DNA from 4 places in the Stenotrophomonas sp. YJH_SMC_80 genome. Region 4 is predicted to be linked to each of the others. Evidence: predicted binding sites of a transcription regulator. Region 4 holds the regulator's gene; each other region holds the start of a gene.
What was found. The regulator FliA, encoded in region 4, starts transcription of late flagellar genes. The targets are predictions, from matches to a motif close to TAAAGTTTNNCNNNCNNNGGCCGATAA.
Positions count from the first base shown of each region.

Region 1: AC5P99_RS06130 (GGDEF domain-containing protein) is a predicted target of FliA. The motif match lies at 2,458-2,484, and genes of this name have one in related genera.
Region 2: AC5P99_RS21070 (methyl-accepting chemotaxis protein) is a predicted target of FliA. The motif match lies at 1,278-1,304, and genes of this name have one in related genera.
Region 3: AC5P99_RS17460 (methyl-accepting chemotaxis protein) is a predicted target of FliA. The motif match lies at 1,954-1,980, and genes of this name have one in related genera.

Region 1 covers NZ_JCAFVP010000003.1:73,256-77,376, forward strand. Annotated here, with positions in the region: gene AC5P99_RS06125 (MFS transporter) at 1-927, shown strand, start outside; gene AC5P99_RS06130 (GGDEF domain-containing protein) at 1,010-2,425, opposite strand; gene AC5P99_RS06135 (TonB-dependent siderophore receptor) at 2,713-4,121, shown strand, end outside.
Region 2 covers NZ_JCAFVP010000026.1:6,424-10,544, reverse strand. Annotated here, with positions in the region: gene mnmA (tRNA 2-thiouridine(34) synthase MnmA) at 1-502, shown strand, start outside; gene hflD (high frequency lysogenization protein HflD) at 499-1,113, shown strand; gene AC5P99_RS21070 (methyl-accepting chemotaxis protein) at 1,333-2,523, shown strand; gene AC5P99_RS21065 (hypothetical protein) at 2,622-2,837, shown strand; gene AC5P99_RS21060 (hypothetical protein) at 2,975-3,481, shown strand; gene AC5P99_RS21055 (bifunctional diguanylate cyclase/phosphodiesterase) at 3,624-4,121, opposite strand, start outside.
Region 3 covers NZ_JCAFVP010000012.1:124,637-128,757, forward strand. Annotated here, with positions in the region: gene AC5P99_RS17445 (response regulator transcription factor) at 1-507, shown strand, start outside; gene AC5P99_RS17450 (VOC family protein) at 530-901, shown strand; gene AC5P99_RS17455 (arylamine N-acetyltransferase family protein) at 967-1,806, opposite strand; gene AC5P99_RS17460 (methyl-accepting chemotaxis protein) at 2,009-4,121, shown strand, end outside.
Region 4 covers NZ_JCAFVP010000022.1:29,998-34,118, reverse strand. Annotated here, with positions in the region: gene AC5P99_RS20435 (chemotaxis protein CheA) at 1-10, opposite strand, end outside; gene AC5P99_RS20430 (protein phosphatase CheZ) at 13-618, opposite strand; gene cheY (chemotaxis response regulator CheY) at 618-1,010, opposite strand; gene AC5P99_RS20420 (RNA polymerase sigma factor FliA) at 1,068-1,811, opposite strand; gene AC5P99_RS20415 (MinD/ParA family ATP-binding protein) at 1,808-2,695, opposite strand; gene flhF (flagellar biosynthesis GTPase FlhF) at 2,682-4,121, opposite strand, start outside.

The DNA of each region.
Region 1 (4,121 bases), on a different contig from region 4:
GCGAGCTGGCTGTTGTCGGGCATGCTGCTGGCAGGCCTGCTGGGCACCGCGCTGACCCAGGGCCTGATTGCCTATACCGCCATGCTGGCACCGCCCGAGCAGCGCGGTCGCGTGGTCGGTGTGGTGCAGGGCGGCGTGTTCATCGGCCTGCTGCTGGCGCGCGTGGTGTCCGGTACGGTGGCGGCGGCCTTTGGCTGGCAGAGGGTCTACCTGCTGTCAGCGGTGGTGATGGCAGCGTTGGCGGCGCTGCTGTGGCGGCGCCTGCCCGCAGTACCGGTGCCGTCGGTCCCTCCACGCTGGCGCGAGCTGCTGGGCTCGATGCTGGGCATGCTGCGCCGCGATCGAACGCTGCGCGAGCGCGGGCCGCTGGCATTGCTGCTGTTTGCCGGCCTCAATGTGTTCTGGGCGGCGGCACCCTTGCCGCTGTCGGCACCGCCGCTGCACTGGTCGACCGCAACCATCGGCGCGCTCGGCCTGGCCGGCGTGGTCGGTGCGCTGATGGCGGCGCGGGTCGGACACTGGATGGACCGTGGTTTCGCGCATCGGGTCAGCCTCGGCGCGCTGTTGTTGATGCTGGTCGCGTGGTGGCCGCTGCTGGGCCTCCCGCATTCGCTGTCCTTGCTGCTGCTGGGGGTGGTCGTGCTCGACCTCGGCGGCCAGGCACTGCATGTCTCGAACCAGGCATTGTTGCTGCGTGCACCGGCAGAACAGCATGGGCGCCTGGTGGCGTTGTACATGCTGTTCTATGCACTGGGCAGTGGTGCAGGCGCGGCGGCGGGGCCCTGGATGCAGGTGCGGCATGGCTGGCCTGCCGTGTGCCTGCTGGGGGCAGGCATCGCGTTGCTGGCGCTGCTGTGGTGGGCAGCATGGCGGGTGGGGGCGGTGAAAGCAGCGGCTGGCGCGCGAACCGGTAGAGTCGACTTTTAGTCGACTGCTCTTCGTTCCGACGGCGAAAAATCCCGCGCTGCGCGCGATAGTCGACCAGCGGTCGACTCTACCTGTCCTGCCGTCATCGCTGCAGTGCACGCCGCCCCGGGGCTTCCTGCAGGTCCGCGCTGGCGACCACCACGCGGTTGCGGCCGCTGCGCTTGGCCTCGTACATCGCGGCGTCGGCACGTGCCATCAACCGCTCGTAGTCCGGATGACCATCGTGACCGGCCACGCCGATGCTGGCGGTCAGCTCCAGCACCTGGCCATTGGCCAGTGCTACCGGTGATTGTGCGATCTGTCGGCGCAGGTTCTCGGCGATCACGGTCGCCTGCGACTCGCTGGCGGCCACCAGCACCACCACGAATTCTTCGCCGCCATAGCGGAACAGGTAGTCGCTGCCACGCGTGAGCTGGCCGAGCAGGCCGGCCACGTGCTGCAACGCACGGTCGCCGGCATCGTGGCCATGGCCGTCGTTGATTGCCTTGAAATGATCCAGGTCGAGCAGCAGCAGCGAGAACGGTGTGCGGTTGCGCGTGGCCAGCTCGATTTCCCGGCGCAGCACGGTGGGCAGGAAGCGACGGTTGAGCAGGTTGGTCAGCGCGTCGCTGCCGGCATCCAGTTCGCCGATGCGCTCGAACAGCAGCGTCATCAGGGTGCGGATGGCGGCCAGGTCCTCGCGGATGGCCGGCAGCACCGCCAGTCGCTGCGCCGGAGCATCGCCACTCGCGCGCTGCAGGTGGCCGTCAATGCGGGCCATCAACTGGCCCACCTGCTGCGTTTCGCTGCTTTCGCCGAAGCTGGGGATGCCCTTGTGGGTGAACCACAGGCCGAACTCCGAGGTGGCCAGGCTGGCGTTGTCGCTGGCCTGCACGTGGCCGGCGAGGGCGTAGAGCAGGGCGTTCTCCCAGTCCAGCAGCAATGCGCGCTGGCGCTCGCGTTCGGTACCGACGTTCTGTACCAGCGAGAACAGCCGGTAGGCGGCGTCGGCACGGGTGGAGCGCTCGCGCGCATGGGTGTAGGCCAGGGTCATGCCTTCCATGGCGATGTCCATGATCGCGCTGAGGCAGGCGATGGCGGCGAACGCGGTCGCGCTGTCGGGCGCGTCGGCGCGCAGGCGCACGAACAGCTCGTGCTTGAGCACGCGCGCACCGCGGGTGACCAGGTCGACCGGGATGCCGACCCGTGCGTGTACGTCGCCGATCACCCGCTGCGAGGCGACCGTGGTGGCGATGCCAGCGGCGTCGGTGGTCAGCAGCTGTACCAGCCAGCGCTGCATGGCCGGCTGCAGGCGCTGCTTGACCTGGTCGTGGGACAGGAAGCGGCGTGCGCGCCCGTCCTGCAGCAGCACTTCGTAAAAGCGCTGGGCCAGCGCGGGTGGGGCATCGGTGGCAGCGGCGTTGAGCAGCGCGGTGGCGGCAGGGCCGGCCTGTAGCAGGCATTGCTGCCAGGCCTCGGCCAGCGGCTGGCTGGCATCGTCCAGTTGGGGTGGTTCCACGTCGATCTCTGACTGCGTACGGCAAACCATGGGTATCGGCCGCGGTGGCATACGGTTGATGGCGGGGTAGCCGGCCAGTTTACGCGCGGTGCAGGCTTGCACGGTGCGCAAAGCACATCGACGCCGCTGCGGCAATGAGTGAACGCATTTGAGAATCACTCGCATTGATGGGAGAATGCGCGCACGGAGCGGGCTGCAGGTGCCTGCAGGACGGCTCCGCCTCCCCCCCTCGTCGTTGCCTCAAGCCTTTGCCAGAGGCCCCGCAGCCCTGCCAGAAGGTCCTGATCATGTCTCCTGCCGTTGTCCATTCACCGCGCCCGCTGGCGCTTGCCGTCGCCGCCCTGCTGGCGGGCAGCGCCCTGACCGCCCAGGCCGAAACCGACGCCACCGACATCGACACGGTGCACGTCACCGCCTCGCAGATCGCGCGCCAGGCACTGGGTACCTCGACCATCACCGCCGAGGATATCGCCCGGCGCCCGCCAGCCAACGACATCGCCGAGCTGTTGCGGACCATGCCGGGCGTCAACCTGACCGGCAACAGCGCCTCGGGCCAGTACGGCAACAACCGCCAGATCGACCTGCGTGGCATGGGCCCGGAAAACACCCTGATCCTGGTCGATGGCAAGCGCATCGGCGCACGCGATGCCGTGCGCATGGGGCGCAGCGGCGAGCGCAATACCCGCGGTGACACCAACTGGGTGCCGGCGGAAATGATCGAGCGCATCGAAGTGCTGCGCGGCCCGGCGGCGGCACGCTATGGCTCCGGTGCCTCCGGCGGCGTGGTCAACATCATCACCAAGCGCCCGACCGGCGACCTGACCGGTGCGGTGGATCTGTATGGGCTGGTGCCCCAACACAGCGCCGAAGGTGGCAGCGAACGCGTCGGCCTGCAGCTGAGTGGGCCGATGACCGACACCCTGTCGTTCCGCCTGTACGGCAATCTCAACAAGACCGACGCGGACTCGCTGGAGCTCAACCGCCAGTACGCTACCAACCCCAACGCGGTGCCGCCGGCCGGTCGCGAGGGCGTCAAGAACCGCGATGTCAACGCGCTGCTGCGTTGGGACGTGACCGCCAACCAGGTGGTGGAGTTCGAAGCCGGCACCAGCCGCCAGGGCAACATCTACGCTGGTGATCGCGCGGTCAGCACCACCGGTACATCGACCGGTGTTGACCTGGCGGCACTGGCCGAGGGCGAAGCGGAGACCAACCGCATGTACCGCAACACCGGCGCGATCACCCATCGTGGCCGCTGGGGCGACGTGACCTCGCGGGTGACGGCCGCGGTGGAGGCGGTGAACAACTCACGCATCAACGAAGGCCTGGCCGGTGGCCCGGAAGGCAGCTTCAACGGCAGCGACTGGTCGACCTCGCGACTGCGCAACTACCAGCTGGACGGCGAAGTGAGCTTCCCGACCACGCTGGGTGGTGCCGAGAACATCTGGACGCTTGGCTTTGAATACCTGGACAGCCGCCTGACCGACCCGTACTCGATGAGCCAGTCCAGCAGCAGCGGCGGCGGCATCCCGGGGCTGTCGGCCGATCGTGCGCGGGGCAAGGCCGATGCGCAGACCACCGCCGTGTTCGTCGAAGACAACATCTACCTGGGTGAGCGCTGGATCGTTACCCCGGGCCTGCGCTTCGACCACCACAGCCAGTTCGGCAACAACACCAGCCCCAGCCTCAACGCGCA
Region 2 (4,121 bases), on a different contig from region 4:
CGGCCAGATCCTCGACCCGGCCGACGGCAGCGTGATCGCCGAACATCCGGGCGTGTTCTATTTCACCCTGGGCCAACGCGAGGGCCTGAACATCGGCGGCGTGCGTGGACGCCCGGCCGCGCCGTGGTACGTGGTCGGCAAGGATGTGGCCAGCAACGTGCTGTACGTGGACCAGGACCGCGACAGCAAGTGGATGCTGTCCGAGCGCCTGCGTTCGGAAACCGCGCACTGGATCGCCGGTTCGCCGCCGGCACGGCGCTTCGAATGCACCGCCCAGACCCGCTACCGCCAGCCCGACGAGCCGTGTACGGTCCAGGTGCTGGACGATGGCAGCGTGCTGGTCACCTTCGCGCGCCCACAGCGCGCCGTTACCCCCGGTCAATCACTGGTGCTGTATGACGGTGACGTGTGCCTGGGTGGCGCGGTGATCGCCGCCACCGATGCGCCGCTGGAACAGCGCCTGCGCACCACCCCTTCCCCTTTTGAGGTAATCGCTGCATGAGTTTCACTGTCGACGACCGCGTCCTGGCCCTGGCCGGCATTGCCCAGGCCCTGCAGCAGGTACGCCGTATCGCCGATACCGGCCATTCCGACGCCGCCGCCGTGCGCACCGCCGTGGACAGCGTGTTCCGTGTCGATGCGTCCTCGCCGCAGGAGGTGTTCGGTGACCGCCATGCACTGAAGTCCGGCCTGCGCCTGCTGCACAACTACTTCCGCAGCCAGGGCCAGGACCCGATCCTGCCCAAGCTGGCCCTGTCGGTGCTGCAGCTGGAGCGTCGCTTCGTTCAGGATGGCGCCACCGTGAACAAGGTCGCCTCGGGCATCGAGCGCGCCCAGCGCCAGGCCACCGAACTGGGCGACAGCGGCCACCCGGACGTGCTGGCCAACCTGGGAGGCCTTTACGCCGACACCATCAGCCACCTCAAGCCGCGGGTCATGGTGCAGGGCAACCCGCACTACCTGGGCCAGGCCGGCGTGGTGGCCGAGATCCGCGCCCTGCTGCTGGCCGCGGTGCGCGCTGCGGTGCTGTGGCGGCAGCTGGGCGGCAGCTACTGGGACTTCCTGTTCAGCCGCAAGGCGATGATCGAGGCCGTGGACCGGCAGCTGGCCTGAGGGTGTGGGGTCAGAGCCCTTTTCCATGGAAAAGGGATCCGACCCCGTTGCTGCCTGCCCCAGGGGTCGGATCCCTTTCCGGCACGGAAAGGGCTCGGCCCCCGAAGCCGCCAAGGCGCCGGAAAACCGGCGCATTCAGAATGCACTTCGAGGCACATCGACGTTAAAGAGAAAGGGGGTACGGCCGATACATCCTCCGTGCACCTCCCGAGAACGTCCATGTACTCACGCATTTTCATCCGTCTGGCCGCCCCCCTGGCTCTGACCCTGCTGCTCCCCTTCGCCATCGGTTTCGAATGGCCGGCCGCCCTGCGCTGGGCGATCCTGACCACGATGACGCTGAGCTGGCTCGGCTTTGCGTGGTGGACCACCCGCGCCCAGGCACACCGTTCCCCGGAACACGCCCGTGTCCTGCGTGAGCAGGACCAGCTGCTGACCGAACTGCGCAATTTCGTCGGCAACGAGATCGAGGGTTCGCGCGGCGAAGTGGAACGCGCCCGTGACCTGATCCGCCAGGCCGTCTCCAGCCTCGGTGGCAGCTTCGATGCGATGAACCGCAAGTCGCGCCAGCAGAGCCAGGCCCTGTCGCGCATCGTCGACCGCGCCGGTGACGAAGGCAATGCCGGCCTCGACGTTGCCCGTTTCGCCCAGCACGCCAGCCATCGCATGGAACAGCTGGTCGAAGCGCTGGAACAGGTGAGCGGCCAGAGCAGCACCACCGTGCAGCACATCGACCAGATGGCGCAGCACCTGGATGGCATCTTCGCGCTGCTGGAAGACGTCAAGTCGATCGCCGACCAGACCAACCTGCTGGCCCTGAACGCTGCCATTGAAGCGGCACGTGCCGGTGAAGCCGGTCGTGGCTTCGCGGTGGTCGCCGACGAAGTGCGCAACCTGTCCGAGCGCTCGACCACCTTCAACGAGCAGATCCGCAAGCTGGCGCATAGCTCCAAGGACGCCATCGCCAAGGTGCGCGAGACGGTTTCGCACATGGCCTCGCGCGACATGGACCGCTCCCGCGAAGCCCGCCAGGAAGCGGCGGCGATGCTCGACAATGTCGCGCAGATCAATGCCTCGCTGGGCGACGGCATGCGCGAAGTGTCCGAGTGCGCCCGTTCGATCGATGGCAGCGTGGCCGAAGCCGTGCGCGCCCTGCAGTTCGAAGACATCGCCACCCAGGCGCTGGGCGGCGTGCACACCCACCTGGACCGCCTGACCGCGATCAACCGCGAAGCGGTGGCCCTGCAGGAACTGCTGCACCGCAATGGCGGCGTGTTCGACGAAGAGATCGCCACCGCCCTGCAGCGCACCGGCAGCCGCCTGCGCGAACTGCGCAGCGAGTGGGAACGCCCGCCGCACAAGCCGGTTGCCCAGCAGAGCATGGGCGCCGGCACCGTCGAGCTGTTCTGACCCTGATGTCCGCTGCCCTCGCCGGCAGCCCGCAAGGCCCCGGTTCGACCGGGGCCTTTGCCTGTAACCCGCCGTTGGATGCATCCTGTACTCGCACCATGACCCTGATCCGCGCCCTGCCCTCTCTCACCGATACCGAGCGCCCGCGCAACGCGAGCGTGCGTGAGCAGCTGCAGCAGCTGGAGGATGTGGCACGCGAGGAGATCCGCGAACTGCAGCAGCTGGCGGACGCGCGCCCGGCCCCGCCGCGGGCGGACGAGGCGCTGCTGGGACTGGCCTGGGACCTGGGGTTGGACGGGGAAGCGCTGAAGTAGATCCACGCCATGCGTGGACGGCTTTCATCCGCCGGTGTGACGCCTGGCCCTCGCCGCAACATCCACGCATGGCGTGGATCTACCGGGGTGGCGAAATCGTTGTGGCATGATCCACCGATCCCGTTCATGGAAGACCGATGGCCATCACCCTGATCGCACTCCTGCTGATCGAGACCGTCCTTCTGATGGCCTGGGTGGCCGGTTATTTCAGCTGGGGCATCACCCTGTTCAACGAACGCATCGCGGCGTCACCGGCCATGCAGGCCCGGCTCTCGCTGGGCAGCCTGGAACGTGACCTGCCGCAGGACAGATGGCTGCAACTGGCCTTCCATGCGCTGCCCGATGGCAGCATGGCGTTCCGCGAGAGCTTCGCGCCGAGCTTCGGCCTGCGCTACTTCCCGGTGATGCGCGGTCGCATCGTACTCAACGCGCGACGGCACGAAGTGCGGGTGATTGGCCTGTGCAGCTGGTTCGTGGCCATCCTGTCGCTGTTGCTGTTGCCGCTGGTGGCGATGCGCCCGGTGGTGGCGCCGATGCTGCTGGTGCTTCCGCTGTTCCTGGCCAGCTATCTGGTCCAGAAGCGGCGCTATGCGGCCATTGTAGAAGCGCTGCGCATGCAGTTGAAGGCGGATTTTCCGAGGTAGATCCACGCCATGCGTGGATGATCGAGAGGCACAGGCATCCGTGCCGACCAACGGTCGGCACCCACCAAAGCGGGTTGCGGTAGATCCACGGCATGCGTGGATAGACACAGTGGCCCGGGGCAGTTCCAACCAGTGCAGCTGATCACCGCACCAGCATCACTTCCCCACTGGCATCGGTGCGCAGCGAAACCGGCTGTGGCTGGCGCAGCCACTGCGCCAGGTCGCGCGGGCTGAGCGGGCGCGAGTACAGGTAGCCCTGAATCTCGTCGCAGCCCTGGCGGCGCAGCATGTCCTCTTCCTGGTGCGTTTCCACGCCCTCGGCCACCACCTTCATGCCCAACGCGTGGCCCAGGTGCACGATGGCCTGCGTCACTTCGGCCGTACCCGAATCGTGCAGCATGCCCTGCACGAAACTGCGGTCGATCTTCAGGCGCCCCACCGGGAAGCGGTTGAGGTAGTTGAGATTGGAGAAGCCGGTACCGAAGTCATCCACCGCCAGCGGCACGCCGTGCCGTTCCAGCACGTCGAAGCAATGGCGCAGGATGTCGGTGTCACGGATCAACGCCGACTCGGTCAGTTCCAGCTCCAGCCGCTGCGGTGGCCAGCCATGGGCGTGGCAGATTTCGATCACACGCTCGGC
Region 3 (4,121 bases), on a different contig from region 4:
GCGCTGTCCACCCAGCGCGTGGATGTTGTGCTCAGTGACATCCGCATGCCCGGGATGGACGGCATCGAGGCAGTGCGCCAGCTGCGCGCGCGCGGCGATGCCACGCCGTGGCTGCTGCTGACGACCTTTGATGAAAGTGACCTGCTGCTGCGCGCCAGCGAGGCCGGCGCACAGGGCTTCCTGCTCAAGGACGCCGCACCCGCAGACCTGCGCGAGGCGATCGAGCGCGTCGCCGCTGGCGAAACCCTGCTGCTGCCGGTCAGCACCGAGCCGGTACGCGCCCGCTACCGCTTCCACGATGAAGCACCGCCCACCGATACCTTCGGGGAACGCGAGGTGGCGATCCTGCGCTTGCTGGCCGGTGGCTACAGCAACAAGGAGATCGCGCGCAGCCTGTTCCTGGCCGAGGGCACGGTGAAGAACTACGTGTCCGCCATACTCGACAAGCTGGGCACCCGCGATCGCACCCGTGCGGTGCTGAAGGCGATTACCCTGCGCATCATCTGAGTGGACCGAGCAAGGAGTGCCAGTGAACCCGATCCTGCATGTGGAAATCCCGGCCAGTGACCTGGACCGTGCCATCACGTTCTACCAGCGGTGGCTGCAGGTCGCGGTGGACGAACCTGTCGTGCTGCACGACTGCCGGATGGCCTACCTGCCGTTCTCCGATGGGGCCGCCGGTGCCAGCATCGCGCTGGTGCACGGCGCGGACTACCGGCCTTCCGAACAGGGGGCGCGCGTCTACATCGGCGTCGATGACCTGGATGCGAGCCTGGGGCGAGCACTGCAAGCGGGCGCCGAGCTGCGCTTCGGACCCGCCGATGCGGGCGACTGGCGCGTGGCCGAGATCCGCGACAGCGAAGGCAACCGCATTGCGCTGCAGGCGCGCGCTGCTCTGTAGAGCCGAGACCACGCTCGGCTGCTGTTGGCCCAGCCGCTCCAGCTCAGCCGAGCATGGGCTCGGCCCTACAAGGTCGCGGCGCGCGAGCGCTGCAGCCAGTCATTGATGGCCGGGTCCAGTCGCGGGTCGTCCGGTAGCTGCATGCCGAAGCGCTGTTGCAGCACGGCACGCACATCACCCACATCATGCAGCGGGCGCTTGTCCGGTGCCTGCCCGGGGCGATACTCGGTGTAGTTGCCGCTGCCGATGGTGCGGCGCCAGTCCGGCCCGGTCAGCGACGCGCGCAGCTGACCGGGGAAACTGGAATCGGGATGGGTGCACACGTACCAGTTGCCAACCACGTTGTCGATCGGCGCCGGCGCCTGCAGGTCGAACCGATACATCGCCCGCCAACCATCGTTGGACTCGGCCGACAGCACGAAATCACCCTCGTCGTGCAGGCGCTGCAGCAGATAGCGTTCGTGCGGCGTGGCCTGCGGCTGCGGATCATGCAGGCGCAGCGGCACGGTCGGGGTCAGGCTGCCGAAACCGGCATCCACCAGCCAATCGTCGCTGTCTACGTTCACGCGCAGCAGCAGGTGGGTGCGCGCGGTCAGTTCGCCGTCCTGGGCGGCCAGCAGTACCCGCGCGCTCAATGGCTGCGCATCGAAGCCCAATGCCTGCAGCAGCGCCAGCAACCCGCCATTGAGTTCGAAGCAGTAACCACCGCGGCGCTCGTCGAGCAGCTTGCGCTGCACGCTGTCCAGGTCGATCGGCACCGCATCGCGCAGCAGGCAGCTGAGGGTCTCGAAGGGCAGCAGTGCGTTGTGGCGCTGCTGCAGCAGGGTCAGGCCGGCCAGGGTCCGCGGTGGCGGTGCATCCAGCTGCAGGCGCTGCAGGTAGCGGGGGACATCGAGCGTCGTCATGGACACACCGGGCGGGGGAGGGATGTCCACTGTGCTCCCCCAACCGGGGTTGAGGTCAAGCGCGGTGGCCGTGTCATGCCTCCGTCGCCTGCACCCGGTACAAAGGCCGCGTCCACCAGCGATGGGGGGCGCAGACGAAGAAAGCGCTAAAGTTGTCCTGAGTCAGGCCGATACAGGTGCGTCTTTCCGCCTGGAGTCTGTCATGTCGGCCGTTGTCCCCCACCTCCGGTCCCTGCGCACGCGCCTTGCTGCGTTGCACTCGGCGTCCCCCGGGCTGCTGCGCTGGCTGCAGCCACATCGGCTCAGCGTGGCCAACAAGCTCAAGGCCACACTGTGGATCTGCGGCCTGGGCCTGGTGGCGATCGCTGCTGTCTACGCCTGGACTGGCCATGCCAACGCACTGGCTGCGCGCAGCCAGGCCAGCTACCAGCGCGGCAGCGATCTGGCTGCCAGCCTGTCCACGCGGGTGGCCGAAGCGCGTCGCCTGCAGACCCAGTATGCACGCAGTTTCGATGATGCCGACCGCGCGCGGCTGTTGGCCACGCAGAAGGCGTTGCAGACCGATCTGCAGGCGCTGCGCGCGATGCCGATGGATGCGGGCCGGCGCAAGGCCCTGCAGGCGCTGACCGAAGCCGCCGACGCGTTCTCGCAGGGTGTGGCCGCCCTGTTCGAACGGGTCGACGAGATGGGCCGTGGTGATGCCGGCCTCGCTGCGCAGCTGCAGCAGGCCGCCGACACCCTGCAGGCGCAGGTGGATGTGCAGCAGCGGCCCGCGCTGGCGCTGTCCCTGCAGAAGATGCGAAGGCAGGAGGCACTGCTGCTGCTCGACGGTGATTCCACCCACGCCGACCGCGCCAGCGAGGAGAAGCTGCCGTTCGACCTCGCGCTGGCGGGCCTGCCTGCGGATGTGCAGGACACCCTGCGCACCGGGATGGAGGCGTATCAGGCCGCACTGCTGGGGTATACCGCTGCCCGCGTCGGCCTGGATGTGGAAGCGCAGTCGCTGCTGGATACCGCCACGGGCGTAGCGCCGGCGCTGGCCGCATTCCAGCAGGCACAGGTGGCGGCGCTGGCCAGGGCGCAGGCACGCCAGCAGGCTGGCGCGCGCACCATGAGCGTGGTGTTCGCACTGACCCTGCTGCTGGTGGCCGGCGTGCTGATCACCAGCCTGGTGCTGGTGCTGCGTGCGGTGCGCCAGCCGATCCAGGACACCCTGCGTTTCGCCAGCGACATCGCCGACGACCGCCTCGACACCACCCTGCGCGTCTACAACGCCAACGATGAAATCGGCCAGCTGGCCCAGCGCCTGGTCGACATGCAGCAGCGCCTGCGCGCGCGCATCGAGACCGAGCGTGCGGTGGCCCGCGGCAACACCCGCGTGCGCCAGGCATTGGACAGCGCACAGGCCGGCTTGATGGTGATTGATGCCGAAGGCCTGGTGGCGTACGCCAATCCGGCGCTGCTGCAGCAGCTTGCACTCCGGCTTGAAGATCTGGTGGGGAGCGATGCGGTACGCCTGCATCCGGCACTGGCCAGCCTGGCTGGCGTGCGCCAGCGCGAGGAGCGCGAGATCGGTCATGCCGGCGTCCGCTACCAGTTGATCGCCAATGCCATCACCGACGAAGGGCATTTCCTCGGCGTGGCAGTGGAGTGGCGCAGCCGCGCGCTGGAAACGCTGCTGGAAACCGAAGTGGCAGCACTGGTCGACGCCGCCGCACATGGCGACCTGCACGGCCGCATCGCGCTGGAGGGAAAACAGGGCTTCGTGCGCACGTTGTCGACCAGCATCAACCGCCTGCTGGCGACCTTCGAGACCAACCTCGGCGATCTGCAGGCGCTTCTGGCGGCGCTGGCCCGTGGTGACCTCAGCGTGCGCATGGAAGGTGAGCTGCAGGGCGTGTTCGCACGCATGCGCGACGATGCCAACGCCACGGTCGCGCAACTGGGCCGCATCGTCACCCGCATCCAGCAGGCGACGTCCAGCCTCGACACCGGCGTTGGTGAGATCGTTGCCGGGCACCATGATCTGTCGCAGCGTACCGAACAGCAGGCGGCCAACCTGGAAGAGACGGCAGCGTCGATGCACGAGTTGACCGACACCGTTGGCCGCAATGCCGATGCCGCGGGCCGCGCAGATGCCCTGGTGCAGGGGGCGGCCGCGGTGGCCCAGCGCGGTGGCGAGGCCGTCGGCCAGGTGGTCGCGACCATGCATGGCATCAGCGAGGCCTCGCGGCGGATCGGCGACATCACCCAGCTGATCGATGGCATCGCTTTCCAGACCAACATCCTCGCGCTGAATGCCGCGGTGGAAGCCG
Region 4 (4,121 bases):
CCGCGCTCATGCTTACAGCCCCAAATCCGACAACAGGTCGTCGGCGTCGTTCTGCGAGACCGCGTGGCGGTCCAGTCCCTTCAGTGCCGGCCCGGCCAGTTCCGGGTCGGTGCGATGCTGTTCCGGCGGCAGGCCGAGTGCGCCGAAGCCCTCGTGCACGCGGCGGACGATGCCGACCACGCGACGGATGATCTGCCCGGTCAGGTCCTGGTAGCTCTGGGTCAGGGCGATCTCGGTCAGGTTGTGGCGGATGCGCTCGAGCTGCGCGTCCTGGCCCGGCTGCAGGCCTTCAGCACGCAGCTGTTCGGTCAGGCTGCGGCATTCCTCGGCCAGGTCCAGGGTGCGGTGCGTGGCCTGTTCGGTCATGGCCACCACGTGGTCCAGGCGTGCGCAGGCGTCGTCCAGCTCACCGGCCTCGCTGGGCACGGTCGGCAGCTCACCCAGTGCCTGCCCCAGCTCGCGGGCCAGCCGCGAGAGGCCGCTCATCATCGGCTGCGTACGCAGCGCGACCAGTCCGTCGATGCGCTGCCGCCAGGCGGCCTCGTCACCGGACTCGAGTGCGTCCAGGGCTTCCTGCAGGCGCAGGGCGAGGGCGCTCTTGTCGACCGTGGTATCCATCAGGCGCTGGCCGCCAGGCGTTCGAAGATCTTGCCGAGCTTCTCTTCCAGCGTCTGCGCAGTGAACGGCTTGATGATGTAGCCGTTCACGCCGTTCTGGGCGGCTTCGATGATCTGTTCGCGCTTGGCTTCGGCGGTGACCATCAGCACTGGCAGTGTCTTCAGCTTGGCATCGGCACGGATCGCCTTCAGCAGCTCGATGCCGGTCATCACCGGCATGTTCCAGTCGGTGACCACGAAATCGAACGGCTGGCTCTGCAGCAGCGACAGCGCGGCATGCCCGTCCTCGGCTTCGGCGGTATTGGTGAAGCCCAGATCGCCCAGCAGGTTCTTGACGATCCGACGCATGGTCGAGAAGTCATCGACGATCAGGATGCGCATGTTCTTGTTCAAAGCAGAGTTCCTTTGTTGTTCATTCCGGGCGGCCGGGGGCAGCCGCCTCGGGCATGTTCATTCTTCCAGGCCGGCGTCCGCCGCCTCGAAAATCTTGAGCCGGCCACGCAGGCGCAGCACCGCCTGGCCGTGGATCTGGCAGACCCGCGACTCGCTCACGCCGAGCACCGCGCCGATCTCCTTCAGGTTCAGTTCCTGCTCGTAGTAGAGCGAGAGCACCAGCTGTTCGCGCTCGGGCAGGTGGCCGATGGCCTTGCCCAGCTCACGGCCGAATTCACCACGCTCCAGCACCTGCTGCGGGGTCGGGCCGCCCTGGGCGACGGTGTCCAGCTCGCCCTGGTCCTCGATGCGCGACTCCAGGCTCAGCACCTGGCCACGTGCGGCGTCCTCCATCAACCGCAGGTATTCGGGCAGCGGCATCTCCATCGCGGCGGCCACCTCGGTGGCGCTGGCGGCGCGGCCGCTGCTCTGTTCCAGGCGGCGGATGGTGGCGGCGGCATCGCGGGCACGGCGGTGCACCGAGCGCGGCACCCAGTCGCCACGGCGGATCTCGTCGATCATCGAACCGCGGATGCGGATCGAGGCATAGGTCTCGAACGAGGCGCCCTGGTCGGCGTCGTAGCTGCGCGACGCTTCGATCAGGCCCATCATGCCGGCCTGGATCAGGTCGTCCACTTCAACGCTGGCCGGCAACCGCGCGGCCAGGTGGTGGGCGATGCGCCGCACCAGGTCCGAATGCTGGGCGATGACCTCGTTGGCCGCCGAGCGCTGGACTTCCCTGTACTGGGCTGCGCCTTTCATGCGGCCACCCCGCGCTGCTTGAGGATGCGCTCGAGGAAGAACTCGACGCCGCCACGCGGTTCGGTCGGCGCCTGCCAGCGTGCGGTGCGACGCGCGATCTCGGTGATCGCCAGCGCGGCCGGGCTGGACGGGTAGGCCTTCACCACCGGCTGCTGGCGCTGCACCGACAGGCGCAGCCAGTCGTCCTGCGGCACGCAGCCCAGGTAGTTCAGCGAGACATCGGCGAGGAACTTCTCGCAGACGCGGGTCAGCTTTTCGTACAGCACGCGGCCCTCGTTGGGGTCGCGCACCATGTTGGCCACTACCTGGATGCGGTCCACGCCGCGTTCGCGCGACAGCACCTTGATCAGCGCGTAGGCGTCGGTGATCGAGGCCGGCTCGTCACAGACCACCACCACGGTGTCCTGCGCGGCCTGGCAGAAGGTCAGCACGCCGTCGGTGATGCCGGCGGCGGTGTCCACCACCATGATGTCCAGTTCGCGTTCCAGCTCGGAGAACACGTTGACCAGGCCGACGTGCTCGGCCGGGGCCAGCTCGGCCATGTGCCGGCGGCCGGACGCGGCCGGCACCACCAGCACGCCGTTCGGGCCTTCGACGATGACGTCGTCCAGCGAGCAGCGGCCGGCGACCAGGTCGGCCAGCGTGAAGGTCGGGTTCAGCCCCAGGATCACGTCGATGTTGGCCAGGCCCAGGTCGGCGTCCAGCAGCAGCGTGCGCTTGCCCATGCCGGCCAGTGCCACCGCCAGGTTGGCGGACACATTCGTCTTGCCCACGCCGCCCTTGCCGCCAGTGACGGCAATGGTGCGCACAGGGCCGAGCGGCTCGCTGCGGGTGGCCGACAGCGGGAAGGTCTTGGTCAGCTTGGCGTACTCACGCGACGGCATGGTTCAACTCCGGGTTGCAGGGCATATCGGCCGCGCGGCGCAAATCTTCAAGGCGAAGTACGAGATTGGCCGCACTGGCCCGGTGCAGGTCCTCCGGAACGTCCTGGCCATCGGTCACCCAGGTGATCGGCAGGGCGTGGTCCACGGCCACTGACAGGGCGTTGCCGAAGCGGCCGGTCTCGTCCAGCTTGCTCAACACCAGGCCCTGCAGGTTGGCGGCGCCGAAGCGGCGGACCACCTCGTCCATGTCGCCGAAGCTGGTGTTGGCCGGTAGCACCAGCAGGGTGCGTACCTGGCGGGCGGCGCGCAGCCACTGCAGCTGCGCGGCCAGCGCGCGGTCGCGCGGGCCCAGCCCGGCGGTGTCGATCAGCACCAGCTTGTAGTCCTTCAGGCGTTCCAGCAGCTGGTCCAGGTCGGTGCCGCTGTTGGCTTCGTGCACCGCGATGCCGAGCTGGCGGCCGTAGCCGTACAGCTGCTCGCGGGCGCCGATGCGGGTGGTGTCGGTGGTCACCAGGGCGACGTCACGCGGCGCGTGTTTCTCGGCGAAGCGCGAGGCCAGCTTGGCGATGGTGGTGGTCTTGCCGGCGCCAGTCGGGCCGACCAGGGCGATCACGCCGCCTTCTTCCAGCGGGTCGACCGGGGCGATCGGCAGCTTGCGCGAGATCAGCCCCAGCATCAGGCCGCGACCACGGTGGGCTTCGGTCTCCAGCGGAATCTGCATGGCCACGTCGCGGGCCAGGCCGGCATCAAAGCCGTACTCGTCCATCAGGTCCAGCGCGGTGGCGCGTACCGGGCAGCCGCGCAGGCGCTCGTCGGTGAAGCGGTTCATCTCGCGCTCGATCACCTGGCGCATGCCGGCCACTTCCTGGCGCAGCTGGCGGATCTCGGCGTCGTCCTGGGCGACGACGGTCAGCGTCGGTGCCGGGGCCAGCACGGGGGCCGGACTGGCTTCGGCGACGGCTTCGAGCGCTGCCGTTTCGCTGGCGGCGATGTCAGGCTGGACATCGGCCATGGCAGCGCCCGGCAGCGGCGGCGGCTGCACGGCGGGGGGCACGCTTTCGTGATGCGTGTCGTGCGGCGGGTCGATCTGGAAGCGGGCGCGGTTGGCCGGCGCGGTGACGGCCGGGCCCGGTGCGACGATGGCCTCGGCGAACGGGGCGAAGATCTGTTCGGGCAGCGCCGGTTCGTTGACGGTGGCGCGCGCCAGGGTGGCTGCGAAGCCGGTGCTGCCGCGGGTCGGCACGATCTCGTCGGCGCTGTCCAAGGTGCGGCCGGTGGCACCCACGGCCGCACGGGCGAGGGCGGCCACGGCCGAGGTGGTGGCGGCCACCGGCTCCGGCGCCGGGGCAGCGCTGCGGCGGCGGGTGACCGCGGCGATCACCGCGTCAGCAGCGGTGCGCGGCTTGGGTGCCGGCGGCGGTGCGAC